DNA from 2 places in the Companilactobacillus allii genome. Region 1 is predicted to be linked to the other one. Evidence: a T-box and tRNA genes for the amino acid it is inferred to sense, from the RefSeq annotation. Region 1 holds a T-box; the other holds one or more tRNA genes.
What was found. A T-box is a leader RNA that pairs with one kind of tRNA and senses whether it is charged. The one in region 1 lies ahead of proS (proline--tRNA ligase), so its partner is inferred to be a tRNA-Pro.

Region 1 (11,472 bases):
CCCAATGCATTTATTTTTTCCATAATCAATTCTCCTCGTTTTTTATATAGATACCCTCTGATTTACTACGACAGACAAAAACTATTATCGGTTATTATCTGTCGTAATAAATCATTGGAATTTTAATCCAATGACTTATACGTTAATTAATTTACAGTAATCTCATAATTACCTTTATCAACAACTTTTCCAATACAAGAACTCTTAAGCGTTAATTTATTTAACTTTTCCAAAACTTCATCGGTGTATTCAGGATCAATACTGAATAATAAACCACCTGAAGTTTGTGGATCATAAAGCACTTCTTCTAAAGCATTATCTTCAAAAGTGAAATTAATCTTACCATTTAGGAAGTTACGATTTCGTTGTCCTCCACCAGTAACTAATAATTCCTCAGCGCATTCGTATGCAGAAGGTAAAATCGGAATATCAGCTGAATTTAATTCAGCGGAAAATTCATTATGCAGAAATTCATTAAGATGTCCTAATAATCCAAATCCTGTTACATCCGTACAGGCACTAACAGGATATTTACGAATTATTTCAGATGCATATTTGTTTAAAGTCGTCATAGATTCAGTAGCTGATTGAAAGGCTTTCTCACTAGTCTCACCTACAGCGTATGCACCAGTAATAATTCCCACACCTAACGGTTTAGTTAGAATCAAATCATCCCCTGCTTTACAGGTATCATTTCTCATGATTTTTTTAGGTGAAATAATTCCATTAACCGATAGTCCGTATTTAGGACGTTGATCTTGAATCGAATGTCCACCAGCTAAAAAACCACCAGATTCAACAACTTTGTCTAATCCACCCTGAAGAATTTTCTTCAAAATAGATTGATTCATTTCCTGAGGAAAACAAACAATATTTAATGCTGAAACAACTGTGCCACCCATTGCCCAAACATCACTCAAGGCATTGGTTGCAGCAATTTGTCCGAATAAATATGGATCATTTACCATTGATGGAAAGAAATCTAAGGTTTGAATAATTGCTGTCTCATCATTAACTTTTATAATGGCTGCATCATCAGTTGTTTCAAAATCCACCATGATATTATTCTGTTTATCTTGATGTAGATCTTTCAAAATATTCTCTAATTTTCCTGGACCTAACTTTGCATTACAACCACCACAAACAATTAATTTATCAGCTGAATCCATAATAATTTTCCTTTCTGTACATAAACAATTTTTTAGGCTTCTTCACTTTCGGCAGTAACAGCTTTATTTTTTTGCTTTAATCCTTGATATAACATTGATGCACCTGTGTATGTAACAACAACGATAATTAACCATGTCAATATGTATAAATCAAGGCTCTTAACAAAGTAAACCGCAATTGCAACACCAATAATTCCACCAATGGTAATACCAAGACTACCTTTACGACTGTAATTACCAGATTTAATGAATTCTCTACTAGCTATCGGCATTAATACTGCACATGACGTCATCATAATAGGAAAAGCCACTGCTGGACTCATTCCTAACATATAAACTAGTGCCATGCAAGGTGCGTATAAACCAACACCAGCTGTCATCAATGCCCCGAGGAAAAAGTTACCAACAATTGCAATAACTAAAGCAATACCATGAAGTCCAATAGATTTATTTCCTGAACCCAAAGCACTAAGAACTCCTAGCTGTGATAAAAGCATTAATACTGCTGTAACTACTAGTGCAATTCCCATAATAATTCTAATAATTTTTTCATCAAATTTATTCATTATTTTGGAACCAATCAATGATCCCAAGCCAGCTGCAATAACCATAGAAATTAATGTTGTTCCTTCTACTTTAATTGTTCTAGTAAACATAACTGCTTCAACAATTACCGGAATCGAACAAGCTACGGTTAATGTTCCTGGAATCAATTTGTCAGATTTCAAGTATTTAGTGATTTTGAACATTAATGTAGTTGGCGCATAACTACCAATTCCTAATGCATCAAAGAAATTGGCTATAAATCCAATTCCCGCTGCAACGGGAATACTACCATCCTTTACATCCTTATGCTTTATATAATCTCTACCAAACATTATGGCAACATATAAGAATAAGACGGCCAACGTAATCTGAACTATTCTTAAGACCATTACAATCACTCCCTATTTAAGTTCAAAACCATTTGTTAATGGATCTGTTGGATCAAATACCAAGTTATTAAATCCTGTAATCCAGGCTGAACCAGTAATTTCAGGAATTATGGCTGGGATATTTCCTGCCTTTGTCTCTTCTACCACACGTCCATAAAATTTGGTCTCTAAAATACTCTCATAAACAAATTTTTCGTTCATTTTCAACTTATCTTTACTGTACAATGTCGCTAATTTTGCACTTGTACCAGTACCACAAGGAGATCTGTCAACTTGTCCATCTCCAAAAACAACTACATTTTGAAGTGTTGATTCATCATCCTTTGGTTCACCATACATTTCAACTAAATCAACAGTCTTGATATGACTTAGTTCTGGATGCTGTACCTTTACTTGCTCATTAACCGCATGAAGAACTTTCATACCAACTTCAGCCAATTTTTGTTCATTATGTGTATCTATTTTTTCATTTACCTCTGATACAGGTAAAATTGCAAAGAAACTCCCACCAAACGAAATATCAAGTTTTATTTTACCTATATCAGGAACATCTACTTCTACATCTTTCTTGTATAAGAATGATGGAACATTTCTAAATGACACACTTTCAACTTCGTGATCACCTCGCAAATGAGCCACAGCACGTACTAGCCCAGCTGGAGTATCTAGGTTGACATTTTTATCCTTTGCACCAGGTTCAACATCAACCATGCCTGTTTCAACAATTGCCGTAACAGCAGCTATTGTATTATGACCACACATGTTTAAATAACCACCAGTATCCATAAAAACAATTCCAAAATCAGCTTCAGGATTAATCGGTTCCATTAGAAATGCTCCAAACATTTCGCTATGTCCTCTTGGTTCCAACATAATGGACGTCCTGATTTTGTCATAATGGTCAATCAAATATTGCTTTTTTTCGGCAATGGTATTACCAATTAATTTTGGCATTCCACCAGTAACAATTCTTGCGGCTTCACCTGCTGTATGTGAGTCGATTACTGTAATTGATCTATTAAATTGCATAATATTTTCCCCTTAGATTTAATGTACTTGTTGATTATCATGCCTCATTTTGAGCTTTAACAAACCTAGCGCCTTGTGAGAATCCTTTTCATTCAAATTATTCTCACCAACCACTTCTGTTTCTATTCCTTCACTAGATTTATTAATATCTAAAACAAATTTTGTATATTCATTTTCAACAACAAAACCAGCCTGTTTACCAATAAATTTAAGACCTACAACACTTATGCCTCTATCACCAATCTCAGTCATGGTATTCATGAAATCCACGTCAGAGTTACCCCAACCATCGGCTGAAAGTATTACTCCGTTGGTTCTCATGGCCTCTAACCAAATTGCACATCTTTTACCAACCAAATTTTTTAAATAATTATCTTGTGGAGTTCCTACTACTAGTACTCCTTGAAAATCTATATCAGGATCATTGGCAACAGTTCTTACTAGTGGATCCTGAAAATGGTGTAGTGTGGTTTCTTTAGTAGATGGTCCAATTCCCATTACTAATTACCTCCTAACATTTTTGCAATATAGGAAAAGATTCTTAATTGATTTTCAAACTAATGCCCTTATAGCCCCATCTCGATATTCATTAGCTGTAAGTAAAACAGGCATATTGTCCATATCAATAATAGAAATTCCTTTCTCCATACCACTCGGTTCCTTAGCAAACAAAATATTGTCATACATTGCGCCCTGTCCAGCAACCTCTTTTACAATTGCCACTTTAGGCTTATTGGGATTTGAATTATCGACATATTCAAAATCTTCGCTAGCCTCTCTACCACTGATCATTTTTAATTGATCTCTGATTGGCTGAATAAAGTTATCTGCTACTTTAAACACCATTTCGCTAGTTTCACGATTGAATTCAAAATCTTTCTTTAATACAACATTTAATAAAATAACCACATCATCAGAACTTGGTGTTCCATCTTGATCAAATTTTATTTTTTCATCCAGATATCCTTCGGATGATCCAAATTCATGAAGTTGAATTCCAGTCTCATCTGCACCTGTTAGAATTACACTTACACCGGTCAGCGTATGTGATAATCCACTTCCAATTTCTCCCAATACTTTCGTAGAGATTGGAATAACGTCCATAATTGTATTAATCCTAAAATGACAATCATTAGGATCTACCAATCTAACATCGAATAATTTTAATCGATCATCAATTTTATCCAACGGATGGTCAGGAATCTCCAAACTATTACTAGTCAAATGATAATCGGAACCAATTCTTACTGATTGAATGGAAAACGCTTTTATATTTAATACGTTTTTTTTCATATTAATAGCTCCTTATAAACAACAAAAGAAGAGTTGTTAAACCCTCCTTTTGTGTAGCTAAATTAAACCTTAGCTATATATTCATATGGTAAAGGTACAATCTTACCAGCTGATGGTATTTCAACCAGTTGCTTCAATGTATCTCTAACTATTCCAGTCTGCATTTCGATATTATGCGGTTCTCCAGCATTTGCTCCCATTGGTACACGAGGGGCAACGGCTCTAGGTGAACCACTTTGACGAACTACGGGAGGTAAAGCTGCTATTAAAATTGTTGGAATCCCAATGGATTCGATTGCTCTCTGCACGATCACGGCAGTTCTATGACAAGTTCCTCAACCAGCTGTCATGATGACGCCGTCAACATGTTCATCCTTTAGTTTTTGAGCAATAATTGGACCAGTTTCATTAGTGAAGACCTCTTGATCTCCACCTCCACCCATGAATCCATATTCAACGGGGGCAACACCTTTGATGTAACCTGTATCAGCTATTTCACGTAGTCTTGATAAAGGAAACATACAGTTAATATCTTTATTAACATCACTATTATCATATCCACCATGAGATACCATTAATTCATCATCTTTGGCATCCCAAGGAATTTCACGGAATGTTGTATCTCCTGCTAAATTAAATCTCTTATCTGTTTTTAAATGAACACCTGCTGCAGTGGCAATTGCAATATTCATATCTTTTAAATCTTTAGTTACAGGTGCCCAAACAGGTTTAGGAGTAATTGGAACAAATATTTCGGACTGTAGGCCATCATATTTTTTTAATACCATTATTCTTCCTGCCTTTCTTTGGTACGCTTTTTAATTTCGGCTTGATGCTTCTTATAGTCGGCAATAGCCTTAACGTATTTTTCATTAGGCTCTTCAGATAGGACTTCTGGATAAGACATTAGAAAACCAACCTCATGACCAACCTGTGGTTCATGTTCACAAATTAACATTCTCTTAGGTATTTTAAGTTCACCTAATCTACCTTTCAAATCAATAGATACTCCAGCATCTGTGACTTCAGTAATAATGCCTTCGTAGAGAGTTTCAGTTGATGCATAATTTAGCTTGTCAAAATTGTCCATATCTACTAAACCTTACTTTCTTGATAATTATTCCTTTTCGTAAATTTCTATTCTCTTTTTACTCTTAGGCATTGATTGTTCATTCTCAGCCATTTCAATTTTACGATTATCATGTTTTTCTATAACACTAATATTGGATTCTTTAACATTTGGATTCCATTTACGTTCAGCCTTTTCAATTTTTCCACCGGCCATCTTAGTTTCCAACATTGCAAGTGCTCTAGTAGCATCCTCTGGACATAAAGTATTATTTTCCAAAATTTCATTTTCAATACCTTGAGCAGATTTGTTATTATCAACCATTGCATCCATATATTTGTTACCAACAACTAAGGCACCTTGAACAGCACAATATGACATACCAACAACTGGGACACCACGTTTACCAATTTCTTCAATGTGCGATGCAAAATCAATATGGTTATTACCGAATCCTTCAGTTGTTACGATTGCTCCATCGATACCCATAGTTTCTACTAACATTCCAAGTCTCTTAGAAACATAGAATTTTTCAGTATTTGCTTGTGGTGATCCGACGAATACAACACCAACTAAATCAATGTCTTCATCATTCATGGCTTCTGTAACCATTGGTTCACGCCAATAATGACGAGAAGTTTCTTTTGATGCTGGTCCAATACATGTTAGGGCATGAATACCACCATCAAGAACTTCTAGTGGAGATAAAACAACGGGAAGATTACCAAGATCTACATTAGGCTTTGCACCAAGTGTACCCACTGGTTCAATAGGCATAATTAAATTATCATGCATGGCACCTTGTCCCATGATTTCTTTAACAATAACGACACGTTTTTGATTTGGATGACGTTTTTGTTGAAGTGTTTCTGAATGGTCAATTAAACCACTATCAACCTTTTTTAGTGCTTTTCTAATTTCTTCTGTAATAACGTCAGCTGCTTTGTGAGAGCTCAATGGTCCAACACGTTCCATGTTACGACCAGCTTCAATTGTTACCTGAGCCTTAATCAAGATATCTCCTTTATCTGGAGAACCTGGACGACCCCAAAGAATATTCTTATCTAATTCACCTTCTGATGATCCGAATTCACCAATCTGAACTCCATTTTCATCAGTACCGGTTAGCATGAACACTACTCCATCCAACACACGCGTTACGCCTGAACCAATTTCTCCGTCAGACTTACATGCTATTGGTTGAACATCCATGACTGTTTCACTATATTCATCATACTTGTCAGGTGTAATGATTTCTAAAGTCATATCTTTTACAAGATCTTCTGTTGCGACAGCATCTTTACAAAGTTCTTCTGGTGTTCTAATTGTAAGAGTTGTACCGTCAATTTCTGTCTTATCACCAAACTTAACTGTTTCAATTTTAAAATGGTCACGTTTTAATTCACGAACCACTTTTGTTTCAACTGTTTCATCATCTGATGAAACGTCATTATTTGATGTTGTATTATCCACTGAGACATCTTGAGTTTTATCAACTGTAGGTGCTATTGGATTTACTTGACTGGTTGCAATTCCTGATATAGGGACTTCAAGGTGAATACCTTTACCTTCCGCAATATCAATTTTAATAGAACCATTTGAACCACTTACTGTTTGTACTGCTGACGCAACCGGTGTTGCAGTTGCTGTTTGATCAACGCTTGAAGCTGCAGGTTCTTCAGATGATACTTCCTCTGTTTCATTAGATGTATCATCCTCTGCATCATCATTTGTACCTTGAATGTTATCAACATTAGCTGGTGTCAAAGGAATTAACGCATCTGTTGTTACCTTCAATGTTGCTCCAAGAACCTGTTCAATTCTTAAAACATCATCAGGTAGTTCCAAAAGACCAGAATCCACATAATCATCAAATAGTGAAGGATCCTCCAAATTTGGTGCTTCAATTGTAATTCCGCCTTCTGCTCTGCAACATAAGACTGCTGGATCCTTTGCATGATCCATTGCTGTTTCTTTAGTTATAGACATACCATCTTACCTCCCTTGAAAGTTATCTAGATTGAAAACTATCTGGAAGTTTTCGGTATAGTCTATGGCCTGCTGCTCTTAAAACGTGATCTGTTGAATGATAAACTGAAACTCCTACACGAGGAGCTATACCTGTAACGGTATTTGTTCAATCTTGACATGTTCCAGTCAATATTGTTTCAGCGCCTTCTTTTTTCATTCCAAGAACTGCATCAGCTTGCCCAGGACAAATCCCGGGTAGATTACACCGATATCTTCCATTTACTAAAACCATACGTTTGCAACGGCGGAAAGAAACTACTTCTCCACCCATCTTATCAACTATTTCTCGAAGACGTGGTTCTTGACCACCACACTCACACTCTAAAATTCCGAATTTTTTATGTACCACTGGATATGGCATTGCTACAATAAATCCACCAGTTGTTTTAGTAACTGGTGTTGATTCATCACCAGTATGACCAGTAAATGGACCACCAACTGTAATGTCACCATGTGGATTAACGTATCCACCAGATGCATCAATAAAGTGTTTTGCAGATAAACCAATAGGAATATTTTCAAAAACAGTCGATATTTCTTTAATACGACCATCAAGGGTAATATCCTTATCGATAAATGGCTTTCTTAATTCGATTGCTTCAGCAACACGTTTAACTGTTTCAACGTTTTGCACAACCGCATTAGCTTTACTTGGCAATTCACCAGGTTTCAAAATAACATCTAGTAATTGACGAACAACAACACGTTCATCTCCAGCTGGATACATATTTGTAAGAAATTTTACGTTAATATTAGGTTCGTTTTTACATGCCTTACCAAGTGCAAGAACAGCAGCGTGATGAATTTTCTTAACTGCAATATATCCCTCTTTGGCATCTGTAATTTCCATTAGATACTTCATGCCTCTAACTACTTGACCTGCATACTTCTCTTCTTGCAATGTATTGTGAGCAAGCAAAGGTTCACATTCAGCAGCATTAACTATAAAGTATCCTCCAGAAATTTTGCTCGAGAGTTTTACAGCTGTAGGAAATCCAGCACCACCGGCACCGACAACTCCTGCGTTAGCGATATCTGTTAAATAATCATCTGAATCAGGTATCTTTACAAAGTCTTCCATGTCTTGTTCTTCATCAGGATCCATAATAATTCGATCGTCTTCAATATCAGTAATGATACCTGTTAGACTACTGTGAATATTTGCTCCCAAACCATTTGGCTCTGCAATGAGCTCTCCTCTAAGAACATGCTGACCAACCTCGACAATAGGTAAGTCTGGTTTACCAACATGCTGTTTTAGTAAATATGTGACTTTTTCCATCATTTCACCCCCTTTCAATGAAATAGCGAATCATTTTTCTACTCGCAAGTTCATGGTATCACAATTGCAAAGCTTTTTTTACTAATTTTTAAGATTTCACAAAAAAATATCATTTTTTTTTTGCAATCGTTTTTATTGCTTTCATACCAGGAATCTTTTTTAAAGTGATTCACTATATACAAATAAAAATGTCTTATAATGGTCACAATATATCATTGACTTACTCCATCTTTGTGATAACATTATTTATTGGGAGTGGATAGGTTCTGGTGTTCCTTCTAGTCTTCAAAACTAGCATGAGGGGTTAATAGCTTCTTAGGTGGGTTCGATTCCCACACATTCCCGCCAAGTATATAAATTTGAATTGTTAAAAACAATTCAAAACTAAAAATTAAAGAAGGGACTATGTCAGAAGTACTTGATATAGTCTCTTTTTGTGAATGAAATTGTTAAACTAAATAACAAAATTTTCCATAATTAATACCTTGACAAAATATTAAATTCTTTATATTATACCCTTGAGAATATACATCTGGATTAATAGTAATCTGATCAATTGCAGAGAACTTGTTGTTAGCTGAAATACAAGTATTGACATCAATTACGAACCTACTAGATGATTTTTACCATTGCAATGATGGTACGCGTTTCAGCGTTATCGATTTGAGTGAATCTTTATATTAAGATTAATTAAGGTGGTACCACGGAAAACTGTTTCGTCCTTTTATGGATGAGGCAGTTTTTTTATTTTCAAAAAATTAGGAGGTTGCACAATGTCAAACTTACAAAAAGAAGATTTTTCAAAATGGTATTTGAGAACTATTCAAAATGCTGATCTTATGTCATACTCTCCAGTTCGCGGATGTATTATCTTTAAACCAGATGGTTATGAACTATGGGAAAGAATTCAAAAGCAGTTCAATAAGTATCTAGAAACACAGAAAATTAGAAACTCCTATTTCCCACTACTTATCCCTAAACATTTCTTTGAAAAAGAAGCAGACCATATTAAGGGCTTTGCTCCGGAATTACCTTGGGTAACTCAAGTCGGTGATGAAAAGCTTGAGGAACCACTTGCACTACGTCCAACATCTGAAACAATAATCGGTTCTTCCTTCAGCGATTGGATCCAATCATATCGTGATCTACCATATGAGGTTAATCAATGGGCTAACGTCTTTCGTTGGGAGAAAAAAACTATCCCATTTCTAAGAACATCTGAATTTTTATGGCAAGAAGGACATACTGCACATGCAAGTGAAGAGGATGCTCGTAATAGAACTATGAATGTTCTAGATGCCTATGCAGATTTAATCGAAAATTTTTTGGCCATACCTGCTTATAAAGGTCAAAAGACTCCTTCAGAACGTTTTGCTGGAGCTGTTGATACTTACTCTATTGAATCAATGATGAGAGATGGTAAAGCAGTTCAAGCCGGTACCTCACATTACTTAGGTAATAATTTTGCGAAATCATTTAATATTAAGTTTCTTGATAAAGATAACAAACATAAATATGTATTCACAACATCATGGGGAAGTTCAACCAGATTAATAGGTGCAATGATAATGGAACATGGTGATGAAAAAGGACTTGTATTACCCCCTGCAATTGCACCAACACAAGTTATATTAGTTCCCGTAGGCCCATGGCAAAAGAATCCTAAAATTATAGAACAATTGAACAATATTGAGCAAAAACTCAAGGATAAGAATATTAGGGTACAATTAGACGACTCTGATTCTTCACCTGGTTTCAAGTTCAATGATTGGGAATCAAAAGGAGTACCTATTCGTATTGAATTCGGACCAAGAGACCTTGAAAATAATCAAGTAACTATTAAATTGCGTGATTTGAATGATAAAGAAACTACACCTATCCTAGAAATTGAAGATTATATTTCCAATCAACTAAAATTAATGCAAAAACGTTTATTAGAATCAGCTCGCAAACGCAATAAAGAAAACGAATATTATAATATCGATACGCTAGAAGATCTTAAAAAACATATTGAAAAAAAGAAAGAAGAAAATAATACACCTGGATTTATTTTAATCGGATGGGATGGTACAGCTGAGACAGAGGCTAAAATAAAAGAAGAAACTGGATTCACGACTAGAAACATCCCCTTCAATCCACCAATAGAAAAAAAGATTGATATTGTCAGTGGTAAACCTGCTAAATATACAGTTTGGATTGCTCGGGCATATTAATCTGATTTAATATTAAGTACACTAAAAAAAAGTTAGACAAAATCATTTTGTCTAACTTTTTTTAGTTGCATCCCAAATCATCTTTAAAGATAAAGTTAAGAAGTTTATAATAATTACGTGTAAGGGCTTACATATTCTTTGAGGGAAGAAGGAAAGATGCATGGATACGAATATCTCGCATAATCGAAACAAACAGCAACTAATCTTCACTATTTTATTTTTTGCAATTTTAATTGCCGGTATATCTTATGTCAAATGGTGGCCATATTACCTAAAAGCAATTGCCGCTGCTTCAACACATTCAGTTGGTGACTCAATTATCGCAGGAGTTGGTACTGCCACTGGAGGGGTATCACTAAAAACTGGATTTTCATTTACTATTGCTTATTTCTTATCTGTTTGGAAAGCACTTGTTGTTGCACTTATCGTTGGTTCATTAGTACAAGTATTA
Region 2 (11,472 bases), 1.1 Mb from region 1:
GCAGTGGAAGTACTTCCTTGATCTTTGCATAACTACGACGAACACGATGTGCACCATAATTAACGTTATGATAAGTCAAATTTTTCACCTCAATATATAATTTGTTCAAAAAATAAGTTTGCCGCAAATGTTACAATTGTGTTACAAATTGCAAGAAAGCGGTTTAAATACCGGTTTTTAGGCAAAAAAAAACCAAAAATAGAACTGAATCTATTTTCGATCTCTTCTATTACGGTATCACCACGGACAATAGATCGCGGCTTACGTTTTGAACTTTAAATCTCATAAAAAGATAATACTCGGAATACTTACAGTTGTCAATAGTCAAGCACTTTTTAATGAGCTAATGACTTACCAGTCTTCTTATCATTTGTCTCAGCCACATTAATAGCTAACTTACCTTGCTTAGAGCCAACCTTGATCGTATCCCCTTCACCGACTTTATTCATCAGCAATAATTCACTTACTGGATCTTCAATCTCACGTTGAATTGTTCTTCTCATTGGACGAGCACCATATTCTGGATTGTATCCGTCCTTCACCAAATCACTGTATGCAGATGGTGAAATAACAAGTTCAATTTTTCTTTCTTCAAGACGTTTTCTAAGATTGTTACTCATGATTTTAGCGATTGATTTAAGTTGATCTTTATCAAGAGCTTTAAAGACAATAGTTTCATCAACACGATTCAAGAATTCAGGTCTGAAGAACTTCTTCAACTCAGTATTAATACGTTCTTCCATTTCTTTATAATCATCATGAATATCCTTTGCACCAAATCCAACTGACTTATCATCTTGCAAGGCACGAGCACCTAAGTTAGAAGTCATAATGATAATTGTATTTCTAAAGTCTACCTTACGTCCCTTGGCATCTGTCAAAATACCATCATCTAAAACTTGTAATAATAAGTTAAAGACATCTGGGTGAGCCTTTTCAACTTCATCAAGTAGGATCACTGAATATGGCTCATTTTTAACCTTCTCAGTTAATTGGCCACCTTCATCAAATCCGACATATCCAGGAGCTGAACCAATCAACTTGGAGGTACTATATTGCTCCATGTATTCTGACATATCAACACGAATCAGATTATCTTCTGAACCAAACATTACTTCTGCTATTGATTTAGCAAGTTCAGTCTTACCAACACCAGTTGGTCCAAGGAACATAAATGAACCAATAGGACGATCTGGATCTTTCATACCACTTCTAGCACGACGAATGGCACGTGACACGGCACTAATTGCATCGTTTTGTCCAATAACTCTCTTATGCAACTCTTTTTCAAGGTTTAGTAAACGTTCACTTTCTTTTCTAGTGATTTGTTTAACCGGAACACCAGTCCATTCAGCGATGATCTCGGCAATATCATCAACCTTAACAACTGGCTTTTTCAAACGTCCACTTTCTTGGTCTTCTTTGATCTTAGTGATCTTCTCTTGGACATCTTGTTCATGCTCACGAATCAAGGCAGCCTTTTCAAAATCTTGATCCAAGATGGCATTGTTCTTATCATTGATCAATTGCATAGATTCGTCAGTTAACTTCTCTAATTCATTGTTCTTTGACACGTTATGAATACGGACTTTGGCAGAAGCCTCATCCATCAAGTCGATTGCCTTATCAGGTAAGAATCGATTTGTTAAATAACGTGATGATAATTTAACTGCGGCTTGAATTGCCTCATCAGAAATTGTTAAACCATGATGTTGCTCATATCTAGGACGTAATCCTTCAAGAATCTTAACTGATTCCTCTTCACTAGGTTCTTCAATATGAACTTGAGCAAAACGACGCTCCAATGCAGTATCTTTTTCGATGTACTTTTGATACTCATTCAAAGTAGTAGCACCGATCAATTGCAACTCACCACGGGCAAGTGCTGGTTTCAAAATGTTAGAAGCATCAATAGCTCCCTCTGCACCACCTGCACCAATCAATGTGTGTAACTCATCGATAAATAAGATGACATGTTTGTCTTTATAAATTTCTTCAATAATCTTCTTTAGTCTATCTTCAAACTCACCACGATACTTAGTACCGGCAACAAGAGATCCCATATCAAGCATCATGATACGTTTGTTTTGCATATCAAGCGGCACATCTTTTTTTACGATAGCATTGGCTAATCCTTCAGCAATTGCAGTTTTACCAACACCCGGTTCACCAACGAGGACAGGATTGTTCTTTGTTCTACGACTTAGAATTTGAATAGTACGTTCAACTTCTTTTTCACGACCAATCACTGGATCTATTTGGTTCTCAGCTGCAATCTTTGTTAAATCACGTGCTAGCGAGTCAAGAGTTGGTGTTCCAGCCACTTCTTTTTTCTTTTGGTTCATTCCCATACCACGTCTAGTAGTCTTGTTAGACATGCCCATTTTATTTAGCAATAGACTTTTTGTCTTTGTCAGACTCAATCCGAGATTGGACAAAATACGGTTAGCTAGGTTATCAGCGTCATCCAAAATAGCAAGTAAGATATGTTCAGTACCTATACGACTTGTATTATATTGATTTGAAATTTCCTCTGAACTAGCAAGAATTGTTTGTCCTTTAGGAGAATATGGAAGATAGATTCCCTTAGCGGTATTAGATGAGACATCACCATAGCCAGTAAGATGTTCAATTTCTTCTGAAACATCTTTATCACTAACAGCCAAGTCTCGTAAAGTAATACCGGCAATGCCATCATTCTCCATTGTTAGACCTAATAAAATATGCTCTGTACCAACAGCATTATGATGAAATGTTTTAGCTTGATCTTGGGCTAAAACAAGTGCGTTTTTAGCGCTTTCGGTAAATACTTTGTCCATGATAACTACCTCGACTTATGAATTCTTTAGTGTAGAAAGTATAATTCTACTATACAAAATTGCAAGTGATTAAACTTATAGCAACATAATCACTAATTCCACAAAAAAGTTTGATATTTATATTAACACGATTATAAATTAAAATATAACAAAATCACTTATTAATTAATCCTAGTGGTTTCTTATTACTATTATTACACATTTTCCACGATCTCATTAATAATATGGCGCAACTAAAAGAGTTCATCAATTCCAACTGAATTGATGAACTCTTTAATTGCTTTGGATCGGGAAAACAAGATTCGAACTTGCGACCCCCGCGTCCCGAACGCGATGCTCTGCCAAGCTGAGCTACTTCCCGATACATGATATTAATAATGAAGCGGAAGACGGGATTCGAACCCGCGACCCCCACCATGGCAAGGTGATGTTCTACCACTGAACTACTTCCGCATAAATGCCGACTAGAGGATTCGAACCTCCGACCCCCTGTTTACAAGACAGATGCTCTGCCAACTGAGCTAAGTCGGCATCAAGTAAACACTTATGATAAATCTGATTCAATATCTTAAATATCGAAATACGGGTGAAAGGACTTGAACCTTCATGTCCATTGGACACTAGAACCTAAATCTAGCGCGTCTGCCAATTCCGCCACACCCGCAAAAGTGTGCTTTGATGCTTTTCCAATAAACTTACTTAAAAGTTTAATGGAGGATACAGGGATCGAACCTGTGACCTCCTGCTTGTAAGGCAGATGCTCTCCCAGCTGAGCTAATCCTCCATTGCTTTGTAACAAACAACTATATTATTATACCCAATCCAAATAAAAAAAGTCAACGAAAATTCGTTAACTTTTTTTATTTGTTTATAAATATATTTCAAAAAGCACATAGATATATAATTTTAACTCATTATTCTGGATTATCTGAGTTATCTTCTGGCTTCATAGTAGGGAATAAGACAACATCACGAATTGTTGGTGCATCAGTTAATAGCATAACTAAACGATCGATACCAATTCCCAATCCACCTGTTGGTGGCATACCGTATTCCAAGGCTTCTACATAATCATTGTCTATACCTTCAGCTTCGTCGTTTCCTTCATTTCTTTCAGCAACTTGAGCCTCAAATCTTTGGCGTTGATCAATAGGATCATTCAATTCAGTAAAGGCATTACCATATTCATGACCTAGAATATATACTTCAAAACGGTCAGTGAAACGTGGATCTTGCTTATTTTTCTTAGCTAGAGGTGAAACTTCAATTGGGTAACCATAAATGAATGTAGGTTCTTTAATTTCACTCTCAACGAATGTTTCAAAGAATTCACTAATGATATGACCAACTTGCCAATATTGTTCATAATGAACATTATTTTCATCAGCGAGCTTTTTAGCTTCATCAACTGTCATTTCTTGTTTAAAGTCTATTCCGGTCTTTTCCTTGATAGCATCAACCATTGAAATACGCTTGAATGGCTTACCAAGATCAACATCTTCACCTTGATAAGTGATTTGTGTTGTTCCAAGAGCCTTTTTAGCAGCATGTCTGAAGATACCTTCTGTTTCATCCATAACATCATTGAAGTCAAAGTATGCAGCATATGTTTCAAGAGAAGTGAACTCTGGACTATGTTGTGTATCTAGTCCTTCATTACGGAATACACGACCGATTTCGTAGACACGTTCAAATCCACCAACGATAAGTCTCTTCAATGGCAACTCAAGAGCAATTCGCAAGTACATATCTTCATCAAGTGCATTGTAGTGAGCGATAAATGGTTTGGCATTTGCACCACCAGCTTGTGCATTCAAAGTAGGTGTTTCAACTTCCATGAAATCTTCACCGTCTAAGTATTCACGTACAGCAGAAATAATCTTAGAACGTTTCTTAAAGCGATCAAAACTATCTTGGTTAGCAATCAAGTCAAGATATCTTTGACGATATTTTTGTTCAACATTTGTTAAACCATGGAACTTATCTGGTAATGGACGTAGTGACTTAGCCAACATAGTAACTTTAGTGGCTTTAACAGTTAGCTCACCCATGTCAGTTTTCATAACGTGACCTTCGATACCTAGATTATCTCCGATATCAGAGCGCTTGAAAATATGATAATTCTCTTCGCCAACTTCATCTTTACGTACGTAGATTTGGATCTTACCGCTTCTATCTTTAATATCAGCAAATCCAACTTTACCCTTACCACGTTTAGTCATCATACGACCAGCAATGATAACTGGTGTGTTTTGTTCTTCCAAAACATCCTTAGCTTCTTCGCTATATTTGTCTTGAAGAGTTTGTGTTAAATCAGTTCTTACAAAACGTGAACCGTATGGGTCAACACCCTCATCATATAATTCAGCTAACTTGTCGCGACGGACCTTTAGTTGATCGTTCATTTCTTTTCCTTGCTTGTTCTTTTGGTTTCCCAAACTGTTCTCCCCCATTTCTTATGAAATCCTAGAAGCTCTAGCTTCTCTTTTTTCGTAACTATCAACAAAATTATCTAATATGTCGAATACTTCTTTCATAGTATCGACTTGCATAACTTGTGCACGTGCTCTGACGGCATGAGGAATACCTTTTAAATAATATGCCGCTTGCTGACGAAATTCTGGTACGCCAACATGTTCACCTTTTAAGTCTACCAGACGTTGGAGTTGAAGTTTAGCTATATCTACTTTTTCTCTAACTGTTGGTTCTGGTAATATATCGCCAGTTTCAATGTAGTGGTTCATTGCATTAAGTTTCCATAAGTTACCAAGTACAGCACGTCCAACCATGGCGGCATCGGCACCGACTTCTTCAATCATGAACTTGGCATCTTCTGGAGTCTTAATATCACCATTTCCCATAAATGGAATGGTCAATTTTTGAGCTACTTCATGTAAAATATCCCAATTGGAATGTCCCATATAAAACTGTTCTCTAGTTCGACCATGCATGGCAATTGCAGCAGCTCCACCCTCTTGTGCAGCCAATGCATTTTCAACTGCATAAAGATGATCATCATCCCAACCAGTCCTCATCTTGACTGTTAGTGGCTTATCAATAGCTGAACTAACGGACTTCACCACATCATAAACTTGATCAGGATCTAATAGCCAACGAGATCCAGCATCAGTTTTTACAACTTTTTTAACCGGGCATCCCATATTAATATCAATAATATCAGCAGCAGTATTCTCAGATACAAATCTTGCAGCATTAACTAAAGATTCCTTACTACCACCGAAAATCTGAATACTTACTGGATGTTCCAATGGATCAACAAACAACATATTCATCGTTTTTTCGTTATGATACTTGATGCCTTTGTCACTTATCATCTCACAAACAACTAATCCTGCCCCAAATTCTCGAGCGGTCAATCTAAAAGATGAGTTAGTAATACCAGCCATTGGTGCTACAACCACTTGATTAGGGATCGTAACGTCTCCAATTTTCCATTCCATAATATTTACCTCGTATTTAGTAACAAAGTGTTACTATCTGTTTTTGCATTACAACTCGTTATGATAGCAAATATTTCAATTGAATGGCAAATATCATTACTTCTTTTCAGAAATAATATTCTTCAACTCTTCTTCATTGAATTGATATTTGTTATTACAGAATTTACAAACTGCCTCTGCACCGTGGTTTTCGTCAATCATACTTTGTAGTTCTTTATCAGAAAGTGTAGCTAGGGACTTTGAAAACTTATCCTTAGAACAATCACATTTGAATTGAACTGGCATATTTTCCAAAACTTTCAATTCTATTCCATTCATCAACTTATTCATAACTTCAATATTACTTAATCCTTCATTCAACAATGTTGACAGATTAGGAATAATTTTAAGATTATTCTCAATTTTGTCAATATCTTCATCCCCTGCTCCAGGTAATGTTTGGATCAAGAATCCACCTGCGGCACCAACTGTTTCATTAGGTTGAACAAATACAGATACTCCGACTGCTGAAGGAATCTGTTCTGACTTGGCCATATAATAAGCAAAGTCAGAGCCAATTTCACCTGAGACAATTGGAACTTGACCTGTAAATGGTTCCTTCAAGTGCATATCTTTGGTAATGCTCAACGTCCCATTTGTTCCAACCGCACCTGCTACATCAATATGTCCATCCTTGTTCAAGGGCAAACTAACATGTGGATTTTGGATATAGCCTTTGAGGTCTCCTGATGCATTGGCATCAACAACGATTGCACCAGCAGGTCCATTTCCGAGCATTCTGGTAGTAAGTACTTCATCTTCTTTTAAAGTTGATGTTGCTATCAGTACTGAGCCTACCATGGTACGACCTAGTGCTGCAGTAGAGTTACTCCATGTATCATGGCGCTTTTGTGCTTCAGAAACAGTCTGTGTAGCGTTCACTACATAAACTCTGAATTTGCCATCTTTAGAAACAGCTTTAGTTAAGTTATCAGTCATTTGAAAATTCCTTTCCGTGAAAAAAGCGACTCATATGAGTCGCTTCTTTTAATACTTATATATTTATTTGTCCTGATCATTATTGTCTGAATTGTCATCACTTGAATGATTGTCATTAGACTTGTCGGAATCATCTGCATCTTCTTTTGTAGTCTCAGACTTAGTTTCTGGGCTATCAGTTGGTGTAGTTGTATCCTTTTGATCTGATTCTGATGGGAATTGATTCTCATCAACATCACCAGTTTTTTGTTTTGCAGCATCCTTTGCTTCAACCATACGTTTTGATTGTTCAAATGTTGCAGCATTTTCACTTGGGAATTGAGCGTTTTCGTCATCATCAGGCATTTTGCCATCGTTGAACAAACTCAAAATTTCCTTTTCATTAAGTGTTTCATACTTCAATAGTGCTTCAGCAATTAACTTATGTTGCTCACGATGATTCTCGATAATAGTTCTTGCTTGTTCGTGACCTTCATCAAGAAGACGTTTAACTTCTTGGTCAATTAACTTAGCAGTATCTTCTGAATAGGCAGGCAATTGACGATATCCGCCACCACCGAATGGTTGTCCATCTTTTTCAAGTTGAACTGTACCTAAACGGTCAGTCATACCATATTCTGTGACCATTGTACGGGCAATTTGTGTAGCTTGCTCAAAGTCATTTGAAGCACCTGATGATTGTGTACCGAATATAATTTCTTCGGCTGTACGTCCACCGAGTAATCCAGCGATTTGTTCTGTAAATTCTTTCTTTGTTATAAGGTTTTGATCATCCTTAGGAAGCATGATAGCATAACCACCAGCCTTACCACGAGGAACGATAGTAACCTTTCTAACAACACGAGAATCATTAAGTACAAGACCAATCAAAGCATGTCCAGCCTCATGGTATGCAACCATGTGACGTTCTCTATCAGAGATAACATGATTCTTCTTAGCTGGTCCAGCAATAACTCGATCTTCAGCTTCATCGATATCAGTTGGATCAATCTTAGTCTTACCACGTCTAGCAGCAACTAAGGCAGCTTCGTTAAGTAAGTTCTCAAGATCAGCACCAACGAATCCAGGTGTTGTTTGAGCCAATTGTTTCAAATCAACGTTATCAGTAAATGGCTTATTCTTAGAATGAACTTTAAGAATAGCTTCACGTCCTTTAACATCTGGTCTACCAACTAAGATCTTACGATCAAAACGACCTGGACGTAACAAAGCAGGATCTAAGACATCAGAACGGTTAGTAGCTGCCATAACAATGACACCTTCATTACCAGTAAATCCGTCCATCTCAATTAGCAATTGGTTAAGTGTTTGTTCACGTTCGTCGTTACCACCACCGGTACCGGAACCACGTTGACGACCAACTGCATCGATTTCATCAATAAAGATAATTGATGGGGCATCTTTCTTCGCATTCTCAAACAAATCACGAACACGAGAAGCACCAACACCAACGAACATCTCAACGAAATCTGAACCAGAAATTGAATAAAATGGTACTTTAGCTTCACCAGCAACGGCTTTGGCAAGCAAAGTCTTACCAGTACCAGGTGGTCCCTCAAGTAGGACACCTGATGGGATTCTTGCACCTAGGGATACGTACTTACGAGGATCTTTCAAGAACTCAACAACTTCAACAAGCTCTTGTTTCTCCTCCTCAGCACCAGCGACATCTGAAAATCTAACTTTATTCTTCTTAGGGTCTTCAGGTTTAACTTTGGATTTACCAAAGTTCATAACACGGTTTGCACCGCCACCTTGTCCTCCACGCCCCATCATCGCAAAAATGATAAAGAAGAAAAGAATAAATGGTAGTACCAAAGTAAGAATTATAGAGATCCATTGTGACGATTGCGATTTAGCTGCTGCAGTCGTCTTAACTTTCTCTGCTGAAGCGGCATTATTGATCCGTTTCAACGTATCATTATTTGGCAATACGGTCGAAGTAAATTGGGTAACTTTAGATGAACTTGTAGTTTGGCTTCTATTAAAGATTGATACAGAACGTGTTGTCTCTGTACTTTGAGCCTTTTTGTACTGACCAGTTACTTGGTAAGCACCACTAACAGGTTCGATCTTAAAGTTCTTAACTTTCCCTTGTTTTAGCTGTGTAATAAATTGATCTTGGCTTAGTGTTTTAGATTGATCTGAGGATTGACCACCAGCAAACCAACTTGCTGCGAGCACTAAAACAACAAAGAGCAAGATATAAAACAGGCTATTATTGATTAACCTATTTCGATTATTTTTCATATATTTCCTCCTAATTACTTAGACGTTACATATTGTAACATTGACAGGCATTAACACAATAATAATTGTACCGCTAAGTTGATTATTTTGCGTTATAAACTTCTGGTTTTAAAACTCCGACATATGGAAGGTTTCGGTAGTGTTCGTTATAATCCATCCCATATCCCACAACAAAGGCATCAGGTATTTGCACACCAATATAGTCAACATGTACTTGTTTGATTCTTCTAGCAGGTTTATCTAAAAATGAAACAATCTTAATTGACTTGGCTTCTCTAGTCTCAAAAAGCTTGATCAAACGGTCTAGCGTGAATCCAGTATCAATAATATCCTCAACTATAACGACATCACGTCCCTTTAGTGAAGTATCAAGATCTTTGACAATTTTTACATCCCCAGTGGTATCGGTATTTTCACCACCATAACTAGAAACGTCCATGAAGTCATATTCCATTGGAATATCCACATGACGGATCAAATCCATCATAAACATTGCTGCACCACGTAGAATACATACAAATAATGGATTCTTGCCTGAATATTCCTCAGTCAAGTCCTTACCCAAACGCTCATTTGCCTCATTGATCTCTTTTTCTGATACTAATACTTTTTCAATATCCGAATTCATCGTTTTACCTCGTCCATATCAATTTTAAAAAAGTAATTACCTTTTTTTAAATAATCGCTTATCTTGTATATTTTTTCAACCCAAACTACTTGATTATCGAATAATAATATCGGAATTTCATTTCTTTGATATTCCGGTATCTTCTCATTAATAAATCTCTTACTCAATTTTTGATGTCTTCCATCATCAATTAACAGCTTGTCTCCAATAATTCGATTCCTCAAAACAATTTTTTGAGGCAGCTTTCTAGTTGAAAATGTAGCATCCAAAGCATCTACTCTGCTGAGTTTGATCTGCCTGTTATTAAATATAGTTGGCTTACCCAATTCTAATTCGATACTTATTGAATCCGTGTGCTTAACTTTTTTAATCAAAAAATTATTGTACGAGCGAATAAAACGCCAATTATCCTCTAAATCAACCTCGGCACTTGAATTATTACCAGTAATTATTGTAATTACCTGTTCAATTTGTCGATTACTAACGGATATATCTAACTTCCTAGTAAAAAAGCTACCCCAAAACAGCATCTGTTGTTCTGAATCCATTGATCGAATTGGATCCAAGCTTCCCTTGATACTTTCATCCCTGAATTCTATCTGCATATTTTGCTCGACAATTTGAAATTTTTCAACAGACATATCTATCAATGCATTCAATTGACGATCAAAAAGTCTAAAGTGTGACAAAAGTTGTCCATTCTCAGTTTGTAACTCAGGGAAAATATTATTCCGTAATCTATTACGCATGGTTATATTTTCAAAGTTTGTTTCGTCTTGAACATGCTCTATCTCATGTATTTTTGCATAATCTTTTATTTGTTGTTTAGAAAAATCTAGAAGCGGTCTGACTAATTGTCCATCAGAAAAATTACGTTGTTGCTTCAAACTAACTACTTCGTAGACATTTCCTGAGCGAATCATCTTCATCAAAATATTTTCGGCTAAATCGTTTGAATGATGAGCCGTTAACAAAGTGTCAAAGTTGTTTTCCTTCATAACCTCAGAGAAATATTGGTAACGAAATTCTCTACCAGCTGCTTCCATGCCGATATCTTCTTTTGGTTTAGTGGTCCATTTTGTTGTAAAAAACTGATATGAATTCGTCTTACAAAAGTCTCTCAAAAATTCAACTTCATCAGCACTGCCTACACGTAGATCATGGTCGACATTCACCACTCCAAAATCAGCGGTAGGAAAGATCTTAGAAATAATATCTAATAGAACCATTGAATCAACTCCACCAGAAACAGCGACTAAAACTCTTTTAGCATGATATTTGTTTAATGTCTTTAAAACGGTATTTAACATTGTCTTATTGGATTTCATCTTTCCTC

Region 2: it encodes a tRNA-Pro, which carries the amino acid that the T-box ahead of proS (proline--tRNA ligase) is inferred to sense. The anticodon was not compared.

What each region holds. Positions count from the first base shown of each region.
Region 1 is NZ_CP019323.1:1,291,755-1,303,226, reverse strand. It holds gene yedF (sulfurtransferase-like selenium metabolism protein YedF) at 1-23, opposite strand, end outside; gene selD (selenide, water dikinase SelD) at 147-1,169, opposite strand; gene BTM29_RS06335 (sulfite exporter TauE/SafE family protein) at 1,202-2,104, opposite strand; gene BTM29_RS06330 (proline racemase family protein) at 2,117-3,133, opposite strand; partial or broken gene prdD (proline reductase cluster protein PrdD) at 3,152-4,426, opposite strand; gene BTM29_RS13165 (hypothetical protein) at 4,489-4,734, opposite strand; gene BTM29_RS13160 (glycine/sarcosine/betaine reductase selenoprotein B family protein) at 4,762-5,214, opposite strand; gene BTM29_RS06310 (CBO2463/CBO2479 domain-containing protein) at 5,214-5,516, opposite strand; gene prdA (D-proline reductase (dithiol) proprotein PrdA) at 5,544-7,484, opposite strand; gene prdC (proline reductase-associated electron transfer protein PrdC) at 7,507-8,808, opposite strand; tRNA gene BTM29_RS12805 (tRNA-Sec) at 9,060-9,156, shown strand; T-box leader at 9,327-9,535, shown strand; gene proS (proline--tRNA ligase) at 9,582-11,021, shown strand; gene BTM29_RS06290 (permease) at 11,182-11,472, shown strand, end outside.
Region 2 is NZ_CP019323.1:163,843-175,314, forward strand. It holds gene rpoB (DNA-directed RNA polymerase subunit beta) at 1-79, opposite strand, end outside; gene BTM29_RS00900 (ATP-dependent Clp protease ATP-binding subunit) at 336-2,819, opposite strand; tRNA gene BTM29_RS00905 (tRNA-Pro) at 3,107-3,180, opposite strand; tRNA gene BTM29_RS00910 (tRNA-Gly) at 3,201-3,272, opposite strand; tRNA gene BTM29_RS00915 (tRNA-Thr) at 3,278-3,350, opposite strand; tRNA gene BTM29_RS00920 (tRNA-Leu) at 3,401-3,483, opposite strand; tRNA gene BTM29_RS00925 (tRNA-Val) at 3,531-3,603, opposite strand; gene lysS (lysine--tRNA ligase) at 3,734-5,272, opposite strand; gene dusB (tRNA dihydrouridine synthase DusB) at 5,276-6,280, opposite strand; gene hslO (Hsp33 family molecular chaperone HslO) at 6,377-7,258, opposite strand; gene ftsH (ATP-dependent zinc metalloprotease FtsH) at 7,322-9,508, opposite strand; gene hpt (hypoxanthine phosphoribosyltransferase) at 9,591-10,136, opposite strand; gene tilS (tRNA lysidine(34) synthetase TilS) at 10,133-11,446, opposite strand.